Regions from separate parts of the Thiorhodococcus fuscus genome, predicted to be linked through region 2. Evidence: predicted binding sites of a transcription regulator. Region 2 holds the regulator's gene; each other region holds the start of a gene.
The links. Region 2 encodes sigma-54, which starts transcription at its own class of promoters, with help from an activator protein. Its sites were predicted from a motif close to TGGCANGNTNCNTGCTT; they were not measured.

Region 1: urtA (urea ABC transporter substrate-binding protein) is a predicted target of sigma-54. The motif match lies at 2,020-2,036, and genes of this name have one in related genera.
Region 3: ACFSJC_RS19460 (methanol/ethanol family PQQ-dependent dehydrogenase) is a predicted target of sigma-54. The motif match lies at 4,851-4,867, and genes of this name have one in related genera.

Annotation. Positions count from the first base shown of each region.
Region 1 covers NZ_JBHUHX010000047.1:39,248-45,517, reverse strand. Annotated here, with positions in the region: gene urtB (urea ABC transporter permease subunit UrtB) at 1-463, opposite strand, end outside; gene urtA (urea ABC transporter substrate-binding protein) at 666-1,958, opposite strand; gene ypfJ (KPN_02809 family neutral zinc metallopeptidase) at 2,242-3,138, opposite strand; gene ACFSJC_RS15405 (radical SAM protein) at 3,175-4,197, opposite strand; gene argE (acetylornithine deacetylase) at 4,279-5,439, opposite strand; gene ACFSJC_RS15395 (peptidase C39 family protein) at 5,574-6,270, shown strand, end outside.
Region 2 covers NZ_JBHUHX010000015.1:10,857-17,126, forward strand. Annotated here, with positions in the region: gene ACFSJC_RS06625 (KpsF/GutQ family sugar-phosphate isomerase) at 1-63, shown strand, start outside; gene kdsC (3-deoxy-manno-octulosonate-8-phosphatase KdsC) at 132-653, shown strand; gene lptC (LPS export ABC transporter periplasmic protein LptC) at 650-1,276, shown strand; gene lptA (lipopolysaccharide transport periplasmic protein LptA) at 1,273-1,794, shown strand; gene lptB (LPS export ABC transporter ATP-binding protein) at 1,819-2,544, shown strand; gene ACFSJC_RS06650 (RNA polymerase factor sigma-54) at 2,815-4,302, shown strand; gene hpf (ribosome hibernation-promoting factor, HPF/YfiA family) at 4,333-4,656, shown strand; gene ACFSJC_RS06660 (PTS sugar transporter subunit IIA) at 5,091-5,540, shown strand; gene hprK (HPr(Ser) kinase/phosphatase) at 5,563-6,270, shown strand, end outside.
Region 3 covers NZ_JBHUHX010000062.1:52,563-58,832, forward strand. Annotated here, with positions in the region: gene ACFSJC_RS19440 (phosphatase PAP2 family protein) at 1-628, opposite strand, end outside; gene ACFSJC_RS19445 (PQQ-dependent catabolism-associated CXXCW motif protein) at 700-1,317, opposite strand; gene ACFSJC_RS19450 (substrate-binding domain-containing protein) at 1,321-2,166, opposite strand; gene ACFSJC_RS19455 (cytochrome c family protein) at 2,144-2,623, opposite strand; gene ACFSJC_RS19460 (methanol/ethanol family PQQ-dependent dehydrogenase) at 2,695-4,650, opposite strand; gene pip (prolyl aminopeptidase) at 5,254-6,240, shown strand.

The DNA of each region.
Region 1 (6,270 bases), on a different contig from region 2:
CGAGCATCTCGTTGACGCCGGACAGTCGGATGGCGGGATCCTGATGCGAGAGGTCGAGACCGGCGATGGCCGCGCTCAGCTGGGAGCGCAGTCGGTTATTGATGCGGATGCGCTTGAGTTCGCGCTTGGAGGCGGCGGTTCCGGCCGGCTCGCCGGTCAGCGGGTCGGTGAGGTCGTAGCCATCCGTTCCTTTGGCCGCGATCACCAGCGTTCGATCGGATTTGAGCAGATAGAGATCGCTTCCCTGTAGCGCCAGCAGCAGTTGGCGCGCCTTGGGGTCTCCGCTCGCGGCAACCAGCGCCACGCCTTCTTCGAGGCTGGCGAAGCTGTTCTCGGCGATCAGCGCCGCGCCCCGTTGGAAGTCGCCCGGATCGGCGAAGGCGCTCGGCATCGATGCGATCAGCAGAAAGGCGGCGATCAGCCTGGCTCGCAGACCGGCGCGGCTGAGACATCTGACTGGCATGGCGGACCCTCGAACGGCGTCCCGAGTCGAGGGGCGCGGTTCATGAATGCGTTTGGGTACGGGGATTTTTGAGGAGCTGGGCGCCGGGCGGAGAACCGACGCCAGCCCACCCAGGGACACGCCAATTGCATGAAGGCGCGACCCGTGACTTGCTAAATCGCCGATCCTGACCGTTCAGATCAGGATCGGTGGGACGCTCGAATCAGTAGTTCTGACCGGAGCAGGTCTTGGTGACGGTGTTGTAGTTGCCGCAGGAGATCGGCGGCGTCCAGTCGGCGATGATGTCCTTGCTGCCAGGCAGATAGTCGGACCAGGCGTCGCCGGGAACCTCTTTCTCGGTCTCCCAGACCACGGCGAACTGGCCGTCGTCCTGGATCTCGCCGATCAGCACCGGCTTTGTGATGTGGTGGTTCTTGAGCATCACCGCCTTGCCGCCGGTCAGGTTGGGGGTTTCCTGTCCGATGATGGCTGCGGCGACCTTGTCGGGATCGGTGCTGCCGGCCTTCTCGACCGCCTTCACCCACAGATTGAAGCCGATGTAATGGGCCTCCATGGGGTCGTTGGTGACGCGCTTGTCGTCCTTGATGAAGTCGTGCCAGGTGTCGATGAAGGCCTCGTTCTCGGGCGTATCGACGCTCATGAAGTAGTTCCAGGCCGCGAGATGGCCGACCAGCGGCTTGGTGTCGATGCCCGAAAGTTCCTCTTCGCCCACCGAGAAGGCCACCACCGGGATGTCCTCGGAGGAGATGCCCTGGTTGCCCAGCTCCTTGTAGAAAGGCACGTTGGCGTCGCCGTTGATGGTCGAGACCACGGCGGTCTTCTTGCCGGTGGAGCCGAACTTCTTGATGTCCGAGACGATGCTCTGCCAGTCGGAATGACCGAAGGGCGTGTAGTTGATCATGATGTCGTCGTCCGCGACGCCTTTGGCCTTGAGATAGGCCTCCAGGATCTTGTTGGTGGTGCGCGGATAGACGTAGTCCGTGCCCGCCAGCACCCAGCGTTCCACGCCCAGGTCGTTCATCAGATAGTCGACCGCCGGGATCGCCTGCTGGTTGGGCGCGGCGCCGGTGTAGAAGACGTTCTTGGAGGATTCCTCGCCCTCGTACTGCACTGGATAGAAGAGCAGGCCGTTCAGCTCCTCGAACACCGGCAGCACCGACTTGCGCGAGACCGAGGTCCAGCAGCCGAAGACCGCCGCGACCTTGTCCTTCTCCAGCAGTTCGCGCGCCTTCTCGGCGAACAGCGGCCAGTTGGAGGCGGGATCCACCACCACGGGTTCGAGCTTCTTGCCGAGCAGCCCGCCCTTCTTGTTCTGCTCGTCGATGAGCATCAGCATGGTGTCCTTCAGCGTGGTTTCGCTGATCGCCATGGTGCCCGAGAGCGAATGGAGGATGCCGACCTTGATGGTGTCGGCGGCCGAGGCGACCGACGAGAGGCCGATCGAGAGTGCGGCAGCCAGTGCTGTGGCCGAGACGCGAAGCCTGCTTTTCGACATGGACGCATATCTCCTGATGGGGTGGACTCAGTGGATTCGAGCGTACGTTCGACGATGCCTTAAGCAGAGGTTATGCCATCTTCATCTGGTGCTCGCTCTCCTGTCCCCGCGCCTGGATTCTTGACGTTCTTAGGATGTTTTAGGCCCCGGATTGGTGCTGAGCGCCATGCCCTTGCACTCTTTATGTGCGAGGTGTCGAGGATTGTTGCACCAAGGTTGGTCTCCAGCGGTCATTCTCCTCGCGTCGGGCTACGGAGGTATGGATGTGCCGTCGTGATCTCATTCAAAGCTGCTTGGCGGAGAAGGTGTCGCAGGCCCCGATGTCGCCGTCCTGGAATCCGCGCTTGAACCAGCGCACGCGCTGCGCCGAGCTGCCGTGGGTGAAGCTGTCGGGTGTGACTCGGCCCTGCGACTGGCGCTGGAGCCGGTCGTCGCCGATGGCGGAGGCGGCCCGGAGTCCCTCTTCGAGGTCGCCGGGCTCCAGGATGTCGCGCGAGACATGGGCGCGGTGCGCCCAGAGACCGGCGAAACAGTCGGCCTGGAGCTCCAGCCGGACGGAGAGCGCGTTGGCCTGGGTTCGGCTGGCCTTCTGCTGGGCGTTATGCACCTTGGTCGAGATGCCGAGCAGGTTCTGGACGTGATGGCCGACCTCGTGGGCGATGACATAGGCCTGGGCGAAATCGCCCGGCGCGCCGAAGCGTTCGCGCAGGTCGTCGTAGAAGGAGAGGTCGATATAGACCTTGCGATCGGCCGGACAATAGAAGGGCCCCATGGCCGCCTGTCCGAGTCCGCAGGCCGAGCGGGTCGCGCCGCTGAAGAGGACCAGGTGTGGATCGCTGTAGCCTTTACCGTGCTCGCGGAAGACTGTGGTCCAGGTGTCCTCGGTGTCGGCCAGCACGACCGAGACGAAGTCGGCGAGTTGGTCCTGACCGGCCGGGTGGCCATTGGCATGGGGTGTCGTCTGATGACTGCTCGGCGTGGTGTCGATGGGCAGCCGGTCGAGCTGCGACAGCAACTGGCTGGGATCGACGCCGAGCAGGAGCAGGACCACTACCACCAGGATGCCGCCGACCCCGCCGCGAATGCCGAGCCGTGGTCCGAAACCCGTGGGTTGGCCGCTGAACCCCTCGTCCCGGCGGTCCTCGATGTTGTCGCTACGGCGACCGTCTTCCCAGCGCATTGGATGACCTATTCGATCGGTTGTGATCGGCGCCCTCTAGCTGAACGCGAGCCAGCGCTTCAGACGCACCTTGATGTCCTCTAGCATGCCATTCGTCCCGAAATCGGTCGAGATGTCCGATCTGTCTTCTGGGGATGCTTCGGGAGATTCTGTTTCCTGGGGCGCCTTCAACCGGACGCCCAGTGCCTGCAGCAGGCGTTTGCGATCCGCCGGAGTCGCCTCCCGTCGCGGGAAGGTGCAGCTTGGGCACAGCGGGTGCGCGTAGCGTCGGGTGAGGATTTCCTCGCGGGTGAGATCGAGATAGGGGCCGATTTCGAGCGCCGGGTAGTTGGGGTTGGCGCAGCAGAGCGAGACCATGCCGTTGGCGTCCACCGCGACCGTATCCATGATCAAAGGGCAGACCTCGCCGTCGTGCATCTGGAGCCTGGCTGGCGAATAGTCCCGCAGCCGCTCCAGGAAGCTTTCCTGATGGGCGTAGTTGCTGACAGGGTTTTCCACCGTTCCGACGCCTTGGAGCGGTTCGAAGGCGAATCCCAGCCAGTGCGCATAGTCTGCGACCAAGGATTCCTGTTCCCGGTTGTGATCGAAGCGCAGGAAGCGCAGCACGATCTGGGTCTTGATCGGCTCTTGGGCCATGAGCTGGGATATGTGCTCCAGGTTGGCCTTCACCATGGCGAGATCGCCGCCTCGGTGGTTGATCTGGTGGATCTCCTGGGTAAAGCCGGAGACCGAGACGATCAGCTTGTTCAGCCCGGCCCTCAGCGACTCCTCGATCAGCGCGGTGCGTCCGCGAAAGGAGAGTGTGGTCGAGACCTCGCAATTGAGTCCGAGCGATTTGACCACCCGGATGTAGTCGGCGATCCGGGCGTTGAGGAAGGGTTCGGTCCAGTTGTAGAGACCGACGTTTTCGTAGTCCTCGCTCTTGGCCTTCTCGACGATGCGCTCGAACTGGGCCATCGGGATTCGGCGCGAGCTGTTCGGCAGCAACCGGGTGCCCCGGACGCAGGTGGGGCATTTCATGTGACAGGCGTCGATCAGATCGACATAGATGATGGACATCGGCATCCTCCTGATGCGTTGACTGTGTGGGCGATGCCTGTACGACGGGTCGCCATGCTTGCGGTTCGGTCGCGCGCGGTTTCAGTTCGGGCGTAGACAGAGTCGCTGAATCAGTGAGCGCAGGATGCCGAGCATGGGATCGACGCGCTCAAGCGCCAGATATTCGTCCGGCTGGTGGGCCTGGGCGATGTCGCCGGGGCCGAGCACCAGGGTCTCCATCCCGAGCTGGTTGAGGAAGGGCGCCTCGGTGCCGAAGCTGACCGATTCGGCTGCGTGCCCGGTGAGTTCCTCGCAGACGCGCACGATGGTCGAGTCGGCCGGGGTTTCGGCAGGCGGGATGGCCTCGAACAGTGGAGCGACCGACCATTGGAGTCCACGTCGCTCTCCGACCTGGGCGACCCGTCGCGCCAGCTCGGCGCGCAGATCGGCTGGATCCAGTCCGGGCAGCACCCGCAGGTCGAGATGCAGTTCGCATTCGCCGCAGATGCGGTTCGGATTGTCGCCGCCGTGGATGTGGCCCAGATTGATGGTCGGGTAGGGCACCTTGAAGGCTGGGTGATGGTGCTCGCGTTGCAAGGCGTCGCGCCAGGTCAGGACCGCACCGAGCACCTCGTGCATGCCCTCCAGCGCATTGTTGCCCAGACCCGGATCGCTGGCGTGCCCGCTGCGTCCGATCAGGCGCACCGCCTCGCCCATGACGCCCTTGTGCAGACGCACCGGACGCAGCCCGGTGGGTTCGCCGATGACCGCATAGCGACCGAGCGGACGTCCTGCGTCCACCAGTGCGCGCGCACCGTACATGGCCGACTCCTCGTCCGCCGTGGCCAGGATCATCAGCGGTCGGTCCAGATCGTGCGCCGACAGTCCCCGTGCCGCCTCCAGGGCGAGGGCGAAGAAGGACTTCATGTCGGTGATGCCGAGCCCGTAATAGCGTCCGTCCGCCTCGGTCAGCTTGAGCGGATCATGGGTCCAGAGCGGTGCGTCGAAGGGGACGGTGTCCGTGTGTCCGGACAGCACCAGTCCGCCGGGTCCGGTGCCCATGGTGCCGAGAAGATTGAATTTGTCCGGGTGGCCGGGTATGGGAAGGATCTCGACTCGGAATCCGGCCGATTCCAGCCAGGTGGCGAGCAGATCGATCAGCGGTCGGTTGCTGTGATCGAAATCCGGTGTGACGCTGCTCACCGAGAGCGTGCCGACGAGTTCGGCGAGCATGCGGGTGAGCGGTGGGGCCTCTGTGGTCATGGCGGTCAGGGTCTCGGCGAAGGGGCGTTTGGCGGGTCGGTGAACAATCGCGAATCGTGCGCGCGTCCAGCTTGCATTTTTGCGGGCGCTCTGTAGATTGATCTCAGCTTATTCCTCTGTCCGATCCGTCGCCAGTGTCGACCCCTTCCACGACCGAACTCTCTTCATTGAATCCTCCCGCACCCTCTGTTCGTCCCGCCGTCCTGAGCGATTTGGGCGCCCTGCTGCGGCTTGAAAATGCCTGTTTCGAGACCGACCGCATCAATCGGCGTCAGTTCCGCTATCTGCTCACGCGCGGTCGGGCCAGAACCCTGGTGGTCGAACTCGACGGTCTGCTGCTCGGCTACGTCCTGCTGCTCTTCAGCCGCGCGACCTCGGTGGCCCGCATCTACTCGATTGCGGTCGCCGCCCAGGCGCGTGGACGGGGCGTGGGCCGGATGCTGGTGAAGGCCGCCGAGGAGGCCGCCTGGGAGGAGGATCGCGCCTATCTGCGCCTGGAGATCCGGCGCGACAATCTGGCCTCCCAGGCGCTGTTCGAAGGGGGCGGCTACCGGCGCTTCGGGGTTCTCTCGGACTATTACGAGGACCACATGGAGGCGTTGCGCTACGAGAAGACGCTCTCGCCCGGTCTGCAGGCCGAGCTGAAACGGGTGCCCTTTTACGAGCAGACCCTGGACTTCACCTGCGGTCCCTCCTCGCTGATGATGGCGATGCAGGCGTTGCGGCCCTCGCTGGAGCTCAATCGCACCCTGGAGCTGCGCATCTGGCGCGAGTCGACCACCATCTTCATGACCTCGGGGCACGGCGGCTGCGGGCCGCTCGGACTGGCAT
Region 2 (6,270 bases):
GCCCAGCGCAGACCGATCGGGGCACTCAACATGCACGACCTGCTCCGAGCGGGCGTGGTGTGACGCCGACAGGCGTCGCGCCGGACACCCAGGACACCACAACGATCCACAGCCAACGAGGTCAGCCAGCCATGCAGGACATTCGAGAACGCGCATCCCGGATCCGACTGGTCATTTTCGATGTCGACGGCGTGCTGACGGACGGGAGTCTCTATCTCGGCGACGACGGGCTCGAGTACAAGGCGTTCAATTCGCGCGACGGACACGGCATGGTCATGCTCCAGCAGAGCGGCGTGCGGCTGGCCGTCATCACCGGACGCACCTCCAATGTGGTGCAGATGCGCATGGAGAGTCTCGGCGTCTCCGACGTCTTCCAGGGCTACCGCGAAAAGCTTCCTGCCTACGAGGAACTCAAGCAACGCCTTGAGCTGCCAGACGAAACGATCGCCTATGTCGGCGACGACGTGGTGGACCTGCCCGTGATGCGCCGCGTCGGGCTCGCCGTGGCCGTCGCGGACGCCCAACCGCAGGTCCGCGACCTGGCGCACTGGTGCACTGTCGCGCCCGGCGGACGCGGCGCGGCGCGCGAAGTGTGCGAAATGATCATGGATGCTCAGGGCACCTTCGAGCAGATGATGTCGCGCTATCGATGAGCGCCTATTTCGGCTATTTCGATCGCCCCTTCTGGAGCGGACGGCAACTGATGCTCGCGATCCTGTTCGCGATCGTCGGGGCCATCGCCTGGTGGCAGCTCAAGACACCGGACGGGGATGTCGGCGCGCACCGGACGCGCCCCCGACTGCCGGACTATGTCGTCGATCGATTCTCGGCGGTCGAGACCAACGACAGCGGGCGGCCGATCCGTCATCTGAAGGCGACCGAGCTGCGGCACTACGCCACGGACAATATCTCCGAACTGGACCAGCCGCGCCTGGAGCTGTACCAGACCAAGGGACCACCCTGGAACGCCAAGGCCGACCGAGGCACCATCTACGCGGACGGCGATCAGATCCGCCTGGAGGGCAACGTCGAGCTGGACCGAGCGAGCGACGATGAAAGCCGCCCGGCGCATTTCGAGACCGAACGTCTGGATATCTGGCGCGAGCAAGGATTGGCCGAAACCGATCTCGAAGTACGGGTCGACAGCGATGGCGACGCACTGACCGCGAACGGAATGCGCCTCTGGTATAACGAACCGACCCGCACCACCTTCCATGGACGCGCGCGCATCCGGCTCGCGCCCGAGTCCGATCCCGAGCAGGATCCGCACCCATGACGACCCTCAAAGCCGACCAGACCCGCGCACCCAGGCCCATCGCACACCTATTCCTGGCCGCACTCGCCGTCATGAGCGCCGGACAGGCCTGGGCGCTGAAGGATGACGCCAAACAGCCGATTCTGATCGAGGCCGACGACGTCGAGGTCCGCGAAAGCGACAACACCAGCGTCTATGTCGGCAACGTCCAGGTCGACCAGGGCAGCATGCAGCTCCTGGCCGACCATGTGACCGTCTACCATCGCGAGGACCGCCAACCCAAGTTCATCATCGCGCTGGGCAAGCCGGCACGCTACAAACAGCGTCTCGACGGCGACCAGAGCGAGGTGCACGCATTCGCCAAACGGATCGAATACAACGCCGACAAGGACGAGCTCGTCCTGATCGGCGATGGCGTGCTGATCCAGGGAGAGGACCGACTGACCAGCGAGCGCATCATCTACGATCGCGCCCACGCCCAATTCCGCGCTGGAGGCTCGGGACGGGTCAAGATCACCATCACCCCCGAAAAGCAATAAGGCACCTGCGATGAGGAGGCCCGTTTGACCGCACTGCGCGCCGAACACCTGAAGAAACACTACCGTCGGCGGCAGGTGCTGCAAGACGTCTCGGTCGAGGTCGAACCAGGAGAGGTCGTCGGCCTGCTGGGACCCAACGGTGCCGGCAAGACGACCTGCTTTTACCTGATCGTCGGGCTCATCACGGCCGACCAGGGCCGGATCTCGCTGAACGACCGCGACATCACCCGCATGCCGATGCATGCGCGCGCACGCGCCGGACTCAGCTATCTGGCGCAAGAGCCCTCGGTCTTCCGCAAACTATCGGCACGCGAGAACATCCTGGCCATCCTGGAGACCCGACGCGATCTCAAGCGCGCCGAGCGCGAGGAGCGCTGCGAGCGACTGCTCGAAGAGCTGGGCATCGCGCATGTCGGCGATTCGCTCGCCCTGAGCCTTTCGGGCGGAGAACGGAGACGGCTCGAAATCGCCCGCGCGCTCGCGGTGGATCCGGTCGTCATGCTGCTCGACGAACCCTTTGCGGGCGTCGACCCCATCGCCGTGGGCGACATCAAGGCCATCGTCTCCCATCTGCGGGACCGGCGCATCGGCGTCCTCATCACGGACCACAATGTCCGCGAGACACTCGATATCTGCGATCGAGGCTACATCATCAGTAATGGAAACGTAATCGCCTCGGGCCAGCCGCGCGAGTTGCTCGCCAACCAGCAGGTTCGAGACGTCTATCTCGGCGCCGACTTCTCGATGTGAACGGCGACCTCACGAAGCATCCATGAGCCGACATATAGCCACCAGCCTCACGCCGTCAGCCGCCAGCGCCGGTCCATCATGGACTGGATGGCGTTCTGCACCGCCCGCCCCATATCTGGCGAGTGAAAGACAGAAATGTCTTACAAAACAAAGCCGCAAACCAACCTCCGGCGACTGGCGGCTCTTTTCGCCGAAATGGGCTAGAATGGCAACAGGCACTCTTATTGCTTTAGACCTCAAGCGGTTCACCTCAAGGCGCGTACGCGATCGATGAAGCAATCCATCCAGCTTCGCCTCAGCCAACACCTCACCATGACGCCCCAGTTGCAGCAGGCGATCAAGCTGCTGCAACTCTCGACGCTCGAGCTCCAGAAGGAGATCCAAGAGGCACTCGAAACCAATCTCATGCTCGAAGAGGGCGATGAGAACGAACGTTTCGCGGCCAGTGAGCAGAGCGACGTGCGGCTCGACCAGAGCCAGGTCGAGGCGGAACCCCAGCGCGGCGAGCAGGACTTGGCCGTGGATCGCGAGATCCGCGCCGAGTCGAACGAGATGCCGGACGATCTGCCGGTCGACACCCAGTGGACCGACGTCTTCGACAGCTATCTGCCGCCGACCTCGCACGGCAGCGACGACAGCTCCGATTTCGATCCGTTCGCCCAGCAGAGCCGCCCACAAAGCCTGCAGGATCATCTCGCCTGGCAGCTGAATCTGAGCCGTCTGAACGAGCGCGACTTCATGATCGCTCAGACGGTCATCGACTCGATCGATCAGGCCGGCTATCTGCGCGCGGACGTCGATGAGCTGCTCGCCGCCATCGACAACCCGGATATCAGCGTCGAGGAGGTCGAGACGCTGATCCACCGCGTCCAATCGCTCGACCCGCCAGGCATCGGCGCACGCAGCATCCAGGAATGCCTGATCATCCAGCTGCGTCAGTTGCCCGACCAGGTTCCTGCACGCAACCTGGCCCTTCGGGTCTGCGCTGAGGGTTTCGAGCATTTGCCCAGAAGGGACCTCGGCGCGCTCGCCCGCCTGCTGAAGGAACCGGAGGAGCGCATCGCGGAGGCGGTCGCGCTCATCCGCCAACTCAATCCGAAGCCGGGGACCTTGATCGAAGAGGCGCCGCCGGAGTACGTTGTCCCCGACATCTTCGTCCGTAAAGGGGAGGGTCGCTGGCACGTCGAACTCAATCCGGAGTCGACGCCGAAACTGAGAGTGAACGCGGATTACGCGCGACTGATCAGGCGCTCGGATCAAAGCGCGGACAGCACCACGCTCAAGAGCCATCTGCAGGAGGCACGATGGTTCATCAAGAGCCTGGCCAGCCGCAACGACACGGTTCTGCGCGTGGGATCCAAGATCGTGGAGATGCAACAGGACTTCTTCGAACTCGGCGACGAGGGCATGCGCCCGATGGTTCTGCGCGACATCGCCGAGGCGCTCGAACTGCACGAATCCACCGTATCCCGGGTCACCACCCAGAAGTACATGCATACACCGCGAGGCACATTCGAGTTCAAGTATTTCTTTTCATCGCACGTCAACACCGCTTCTGGCGGCGAGTGTTCATCCACGGCGATCCGCGCCCTGATTCGCAAGCTGATCTCGGGGGAATCCGCCAGAAAGCCCTTGAGCGACAGCAAAATCGCACAGGAACTCGCTGATCAGGGCATCAAGGTCGCACGCCGAACAGTCGCCAAATATCGCGAGGCAATGGGTATCCCACCCTCGAACGAGCGCAAACGCCTAGCATGAGCAGGCTGTTTGAACCTAAGGAGTCAAATGATGCAGATTAACCTGACGGGTCACCACATCGACGTAACCGAAGCGCTGAAGGGTTATGTCGACAGCAAATTCGAACGTCTCGAACGACACTTCGACCACGTCATCAACGCCCACGTCGTCCTCAGCGTTGAAAAGCTCACCCAAAAGGCGGAGGCGACGCTCCATATCAATGGAGGCAAGGTATTTGCCGACTCCGCCCATGAAGACATGTACGCAGCCATCGACGGGCTCATCGACAAGCTCGATCGACAAGTGATCCGCTACAAGGAGAAGAAGAACAGCCACCGACCTGGTGCACCGATCGCCGCCGCCGAGGAGGAATGAGGCGATGGCCGGAAACGTTCATACCGAATGACGCCGAATGGGCGTTCGTCCTCTAAGAGGGCCGGCGGGAGCATGGCCAAGCGCCGCCCCGCCCTCGCCCGACACCGAAGACGGACGTCACGCCAGGTCGTCGCATGAACGTTGACCGAAAGCGCCTAAGATCCCGATACGCATCGATCTGACCGCTGCGCCGACTCGCTGAGGCGCGCGACACCTCGAACGGACACAAGGAAGGCCGTTCGAGGTGTTTTTCATTGAGACGATGGCGACTGAGCACATATGATGCACCCGTCATCCCATGCACCCGTCATCGGGCCGATTTCGAGGAAACCACGACTCATGACCAGAATCACTTGTCCGCGATGCCTCTGGCAACCATCGCCAAGCGACATGATCGCCGTGAAACGCGCCGGTGCCTGACAGGAGTTGACCCCATGTTCAGCCCCGATCTGATCAGCGAATCCCGCATCGGATGCGGCCTTGAGATCTCCAGCAAGAAGCGTCTGCTCGAAACACTGGCCGAACTCCTGGCGACCGATCACCCGCGACTACAGACCGAAACCGTCTTCGAGCGCCTGCTCGAACGCGAGCGTCTCGGCAGTACCGGGCTCGGTCACGGGATCGCGCTGCCTCACGCGCGCCTGAAGGAGGTATCCGACGTCATCGGCGCCTTCGTCCAGATCAAGCAAGGGATCGATTACGATGCCGCAGACGGCGAGTCCGTCGACCTGGCCTTCGCCCTGCTCGTCCCGGAGGCGGCGAACGAGGAGCATCTCCACCTGCTCGCCCATCTGGCCAGCCTCTTCAGCGACCCCGAGATCCGAGCGCAACTGCGCGAAGCCGACTCCGCTGCCCGACTCCTGAGCGTCCTGAACGCACGATAGACCGCCCGGCGAGACGCCAGCAATGATCGACAGCCTGCAATTCCTGATCGCTCAGACGGCGCCGCAACTCAAGCTCGGTTGGCTCACACCCGAGCCCAAGGAGCCACGCCCGCTGCGCGGCGAAACACCTGCGCACGGGAGCCAGTCTCTGATCGGATCGCTCAACTGCATCCACCCCAACCGACTGCAGGTGATCGGCCACCCCGAGCAGATCTATCTGACCGAACTGGGAAGCACCGCCTTTACCGAAACCATCGAAAAGCTCTTCGCCGACCGTCCCGCAGCGGTGATCTTCTCCGATGACATCGAGCCGGATGCCGCCCTGCGAGAGGTCGCCGAGCGCACCCAGACCCCGCTTCTCAGCTCGTCGCTCGGGGATCAGGATCTGATCAACCATCTACGCTATTTCCTGACCCACGCCTTGGCCGAACGCGAGACCGTTCACGGCGTCTTCATCGAGGTGCTGGGCATGGGCGTGCTGCTGGTGGGCAATCCAGCGGTGGGCAAGAGCGAACTGGCGCTGGAGCTCATCACGCGCGGTCACCGCATCATCGCCGACGACGCGCCCCGGTTCGCCCGCATCGCGCCCGAGGTACTGGAAGGGACCTGCCCGGAGACACTCCGAGACTTCCTTGAGGTCCGAGGACTCGGCATTCTCAACATCCGGGCCATGTTCGGCGAGGGCGCGGTGCTGCGCGACAAAACGCTCAACCTCATCATCGACCTGCAG
Region 3 (6,270 bases), on a different contig from region 2:
ACCAGATGATGTCCGAGAGGAAATGGTCGCCGGCCGTCATGCGTCCGACCCCGAGCATGATCCCCAAGGCGACGGATCCCGCCAGCGCCAGGGCGGCGAGGCGTGGCCGGCGTCTCAGCCAGATGATGAAGAAGGCGCTGAACAAAAAGCCGGCCGAGCTGTGCCCGCAGGGGAAGGATTTGCCTTTTCCGGCCTCTCCCATGACCAGCGGTGGCAGATACTGCTGGGTGCCGCCGAATTCGACCGTCTGGTGCGGGCGTGGCCGGCCCCAATGCTCCTTGAGCAGGCCGTTGACGATGAGCCCGGGTCCGATCACGGCGGTTGCGATCAAAAACACGGCATAGAGCCGGAACCGTCTGTAGCGCGGCCAGAGACTGCCGGCGCCCAGCACCGCCAGGCTGACCAGGGCCACCAGACCGACCAGCAAGGGCGCGATCTGATAGAAGAACAGCCAGATGTCTTGGTGCGATTCGGGCCAGGGGTCGTTTGCGTTCGGATGGAAGAAGAGCGCCGCAGTGCGGGTGTCCAGGTCGCTCAGCCAGAATGGCAGGGTTCCGACCAGGGCGAGCAGAGTCAGGGCAATGAGCTGCGGGAGCCAGTAACGGCGATTGGTTGAGGTGGTTTGCACCTGGTGTGCTCTGCGGGCGGATTCAGGGAGGCGTGAGGGTAACGATTCGTGCCGCCGATCTCAATCGATGCCTATTCGAGCGGGCGATTGCCTTTGGGTGGGGGTGGATCCAATGGAACGGGCTGGCTGGGTCTGAGCGGTAGACCGAGCGCGGTCCAGCCGTCGGTGCCGCGTGGATACCAGTGTACCTGCCGATAGCCGTAAGCGGCGGCCCGCTTGGCGGCGTTCCAAGACATCCAGCAGTCCGCCTTGCAGTAGAAGATGAGTGCCCGGTCGGGATTTTCCTCGGCGAGACGGTCGAGCTGGTCTCTGAAATAGGTCTCCAGGCGCGGCGAGAGTCGACCGTAGCCGACGTTGGCGAGCCAGATGGAGCCCGGAATGTTGACGTGGGGCGGCGGCAGCCAGAGTGCGCCTTTCGGCAGATTCGCGGGACGCTCGGGGCTCGGCAGGACGTCGATCGCAACCGCCTGGCCGGTCGAGAGCATCCGCGCGGCCGCTTCCGTGGTGAGCCGCGTGGCGCCGGGTGGTGTCTCGGGAACCGGGGCCTGGAATCGGGCGATGCGGTATCCGTCCGCGTCGAAGAGCTCCTGGGTGCTCGGATTGTCCTGGCCGCCTGGATCGGCCAAGGTCGTTGCGGTCAGCAGCAGTGCACAGAGCCCGAGGCCCATGCGTTTCGGTGCTCGGCGCATGACTCAGTCGGCCTGGATCGGACGGTCGGATTGGTCCAAAAGCGGTACGCCATAGCTCAGCAGAATCTCCTGGATCTGGGGTTGCAGATGGTCGAGCGTCTGGTTGAGCTGGTGCTTCCAGGTCGTTTCGCGATGCCGGATGCCCATGGAGACGTTGAAGGCCATGGGGACGCCGTCGATCTGGGCCGGCAGTGGCATCAGGGTCAGCGGAGTCTCCTGGCGCTCGGCGTAATAGCCGGCGATGGGACCCCAGATGATGGCGAGATCCGTCTCGCCCCGAGCCACGTCCCGCACGGCGTCGCGGGCCGGGGCATAGAGACGGGTGTCGACCGTGCGCTCGTAGGAGTGGATGTGGTCGAGCAGGCCGAAACGGGTCAGCAGCGTGACCGGTGGCGTGCCGGCTACCACGCCGATCCGCAGACCGGACAGGGTCGGGTCTCCCGCCGTGAGGGTCTTGAGCTTCAGGTTCGAATCGGCACGGTAGACGAGGCTGTAGACCGATCGGTAATAGGGATTGGTGTTCTGTACCAGTTCGCTGACCGAGCTGATCCCGGTGATCAGGTCGCAGAGTCGGGTGCGCAGCGTGTTGCGGACGAATCCGATGGTCTGCGGCCACCAGCGATAGTGGATGGGACGCCCGAGATCCTGAGCGATCAGCTCGGCAATCCGGTTCTCGAAGCCCTCGCCTCGGTCGTTGGAGAAGGGCAGGCTATTGGGATCCGCGCAGACGGTCAGGTAGCGACCGCTGCGCGCCTCATGGCCCTGTTCCGCCAGGGCCGCGCCGCTGCCGCCGAACGTCAGGAGACAGAGGGCGATCAGCGCCCCTTTAGTTCGTCGCGGCTTGGGCATTTTTCGTAACCTTGGGGAATTTATCCGGTCTGGCCGTGCCGATGACCCCGTCGGCGCGCGCCTTGAGATAGGCGTAGATGTCGCTGATGTAGGGCAGCACGTTCATGTTCGAGGCGAAGGAGGGCATGACGCGTTCGTCGAGTCCGGTGCGTCCGTGGATGACCACGTCGACGAACTGGTTGAAGGTCAGGACCTGCATCGATTTCATCAGCGCGGGGGCGTAGGAGCTGCCCAGTCCCGCCGGGCCATGACAGACGTGGCACTCCGAGTGATAACGGCGGAATCCGTTGTAGGTGCCGAAGTCGACCTTGCCGTTCTCAAAATAATAGGGGGTCTCGGGCGAGAACTTGAAACTGAGGTAGTCGTCCGCTGCGGTGGCGGCGAATCCGGGCAGGGCGGTTCCGATCAGCAGGGTGGTCGCGAGCAGGTGCGGACCGAGTGGCTTGCTGTTGAGCATGGCGTCTCTCGTGTTCGGTGGGCGTTGCGATGGGGCACGCGGACCCGGGGTGTCCGCGTGCCCGGTCGGGATCAGTCGGGCAGTTCGAAGACGGTCAACTGTCCGCCCAACTGCGAGTAGTCGCTGAGCGAGGCGTAGGCGCCGACCGCGCCGAGACCGGCGTTCGGTTCGGTCAGACCCGCCGCCATGCCGATGCCGGCCCAGCCGCCGAGACCCGATAGAACGGCGATGTACTGCTTACCCTTGTGGGTGTAGGTGTTGACGTTGCCGATGATCCCGGAGGGCGTCTTGAAGCGGTACAGCTCCTTGCCCGTCTTGGCGTCGACCGCCTTGAGGTAACCCTCCAGGGTGCCGTAGAAGACCACGTCTCCGGCCGTCGCGAGCGCGCCGCTCCACACCGAGAACTGCTCCGGGATGGACCAGACGATCTTGCCCTCCTGCGCGTCCCAGGCGATGAAGTTGCCCAGATTGGTGCCGCCCGGCGCCGGATACATGCTGACCGTAGCGCCGACGTAGGGTTGGCCGGCTGCGTAGGAGATCTGGAAGGGCTCGTAGTCCATGCAGACGTGATTGGTCGGCACGTAGAAGAGTCCGGTGCGTGGCGAGAAGGAAGAGGGCTGCTGATCCTTGGTGCCGAGGGCGGCGGGACAGACGCCGGTGGTGTTGACGTCCTCGCCGTTCTGGTCGGTGGAATACTTGGAGACGACCTGCGGACGTCCGGTTTCCATGTCGATATGGGTCGCCCAGTTCACGGCGGGGTCGAACTTCTCCGCGACCAGCAGCTCGCCCGTGACGCGGTCGAGCGTGTAGCCGAAGCCGTTGCGGTCCATGTGGACCAGGAGCTTGCGGACATTGCTTGCGGGTTCCTCGGCCGCTGCAGGCTGTGCCACGGTCGAATCGGCAGCCGCCGGCTTGCCTGGGATGAGCGAGCGCCATTTGAAGCCCGCGTCAGGTTTGGCCTCCGTCGTGTCCGCCGTTGCCGTCGTCGTCTGTGCGGCCGAGCCCGCAGCCGAGCCGGGGAAGGGGAGGTCGACCAGGATCATCTCGTTGACGCCGTCGTAGTCCCATTCGTCGTGCGGGGTCATCTGGAACAGCCATTTGGCGACGCCCGTGTCGGCGTCGCGCGCGAAGATAGTCATGGACCAGCGGTTGTCGCCTGGACGCTGCGAGGGGTTCCAGGTGCTCGGGTTACCCGTGCCGTAATAGATGAGGTTCAGCTCGGGATCGTAGGAATACCAGCCCCAGGTGGTGCCGCCGCCGATCTTCCACTGATCGCCTTCCCAGGTGGAGATGCCCGAGTCCTTGCCGACCGGTTTGCCGAGATGGGTGGTCTGTTCGGGGTCGATCAGGGTGTCTGCGTCAGGACCCATCGAATAGGCGCGCCAGACCTGCTCGCCGGTCTTGGTGTCGTAGGCGGTCAGATAGCCGCGCACGCCGAATTCGCCGCCACTGATGCCGACATAGACCTTGTCCTTGACCACCATGGGGGCCGAGGTGCCGGTGCCTCCCTTGGAGGGATCGCCGTTGACCACCGACCAGATCTTCTCGCCGGTCTTGGCATCGAGCGCGACCAGTGTGGTGTCGGCCTGGTAGAGGAAGATCTTGCCGTCCCCGTAGGCCACGCCACGGTTGACCGTGTCGCAACACATCACCGGGATGACGCTGGTGTCCTGGCGCGGCTCGTATTTCCAGATCACCTTCCCTTCGTTGTTGAGGTCGAGTGCGAACACCTTGTTGGGGAAGGGGGTGTGGATGTACATGACATCCCCGATCACCAGCGGACCGCCCTCGTGACCGCGCAGCACCCCGGTCGAGAAGGTCCAGGCGACACGCAGATTCTTGACGTTGTCGGCGTTGATCTGATCGAGTTCGCTGTATCGGGTGCTGGCGTAGTCGCCGTTCTGCATGACCCAGAGATTCGGGTCCTGCTGCAGTTCCAAGAGCTCTTCGTTCGAAAAGCTGTTAGCGCTGAAGGCGAGCGCGGCGGATGCGCAGGCGATCAGCAATGAGTTCTTTGGGGTTGGCATCGTTCTCGGAACCTCCTCGATGGACTATGAAGATGAGCCCGAGGAACAGGCACGTCATGCTCGTTGCCTGCTTGCCCCGCAGCTCATGAAGCGGACTCACTCGGTGTGCCGGAGGGATGTCCGCCAGCACGCGACGTTGCCTGAGTTCTGCTTCTGCGCTCTGTTGTCGCCTCGATTTCGCAAATGCTGGCAACCCCCATCAGCAAACCCTATGCCAGTGGGTGCCACATGCCGGCGTGAGGCGCCGATACTGTGTTCGCGGCGTCTGCGGGGGGAGATGCAGGGCGTGGAGACGTCAGGTGACTGGACTTGTTTGGGTCTGCCGCGCCGCTCCGGCAGTAGGGTGGCCGAGCTGCCGTTGCGGCGAACCTGCGTGTTCGCCGACGCGGTTTCTGATGGGACGGGGCGCTGTTGGGTTGCGAGCGTTTAAAGGGGCGACGCGCTTGCGATTTTCTGTACCTGAGCTGCCCGTCATGTGTCAGGCGAGGGACAGTCCGCCCGTTACAGACGCGCTCCTCGATTCCGTGAACCGTTTCAGGGAATCATCGAGAGGGACTTCTGTCACAACCCATTCCTCGGTCACAACTCAGGCGAGGTGGTTCGATGCCTTCACTCTATCCTCCGATCGAGCCCTTTCGGACGCATCATCTGGCGGTCGGTGGCGGTCATCTGCTCTATGTCGAGGAGTGCGGTCGGCCAGACGGCCGACCGCTCGTCTTTCTGCATGGAGGTCCCGGCTCGGGGTGTTCGCCCGAGCATCGGCGCCTCTTCGATCCCGAGCACTATCGAATCGTGCTCATCGATCAGCGCGGCTGCGGACGATCCGTTCCGCTCGGAGGGCTCGTCGCCAATCGAACCTCCGATCTGATCGCCGATCTGGAGTTGGTGCGGCGTGCGTTGGGTATCGATCGCTGGGTCCTGTTCGGCGGTTCCTGGGGCGCGACCTTGGCGGTGGTCTATGCGCAGACCCATCCGGAGCGGCTGTCCGCACTCGTACTGCGCGGGGTCTTTCTGGCGCGTCGTCGCGATCTGGCCTGGTTCTTCGGCGAGTCGGGTGCCGCGCGCTTCTTTCCCGACGACTGGCAGTCCCTTTGCGACTGCGTCGGAGAGACGGATTGGGAGCGGCTGATCGAGCGCTATCAGGGGCGCGTGAACGGCGAGGATCCGAGGATGGCGGCCGCTGCGGCGCGTGCCTGGACGGTCTGGGGCGAGCGTCTGCTGAGCGCGATTCCCTCGTGGCTCTCGGACCGGGATGTCCCTGCGACTGGGGAACCGGCGACTGGGGAACCGGACACCGCCGCACTGGCGAAGGCCCGGATCGAGATCCACTATGCGTTCCATCGTTATTTTCTGGCCGAGGACGAGATCCTGATGCGTGCCCGGCAGCTCCCGGATTGTCCGCTGGTCATGGTGCAGGGGCAGCGCGACCTGGTCTGTCCCCCGGAGGGCGCCTGGTCGCTCCATCGCGCCGTTCCCGGTTCACGGCTGCGCCTGCTCGCAGACGCCGGACACCTGGCCTGGGATGCGGCGATCCTCGACGCGCTGATCGAGGAGACCGATCGCCTGCGCGGTCTGCCGGACGGTTGCTGACCGCCGCTGCAGTGTTTCGACGCACGTCAC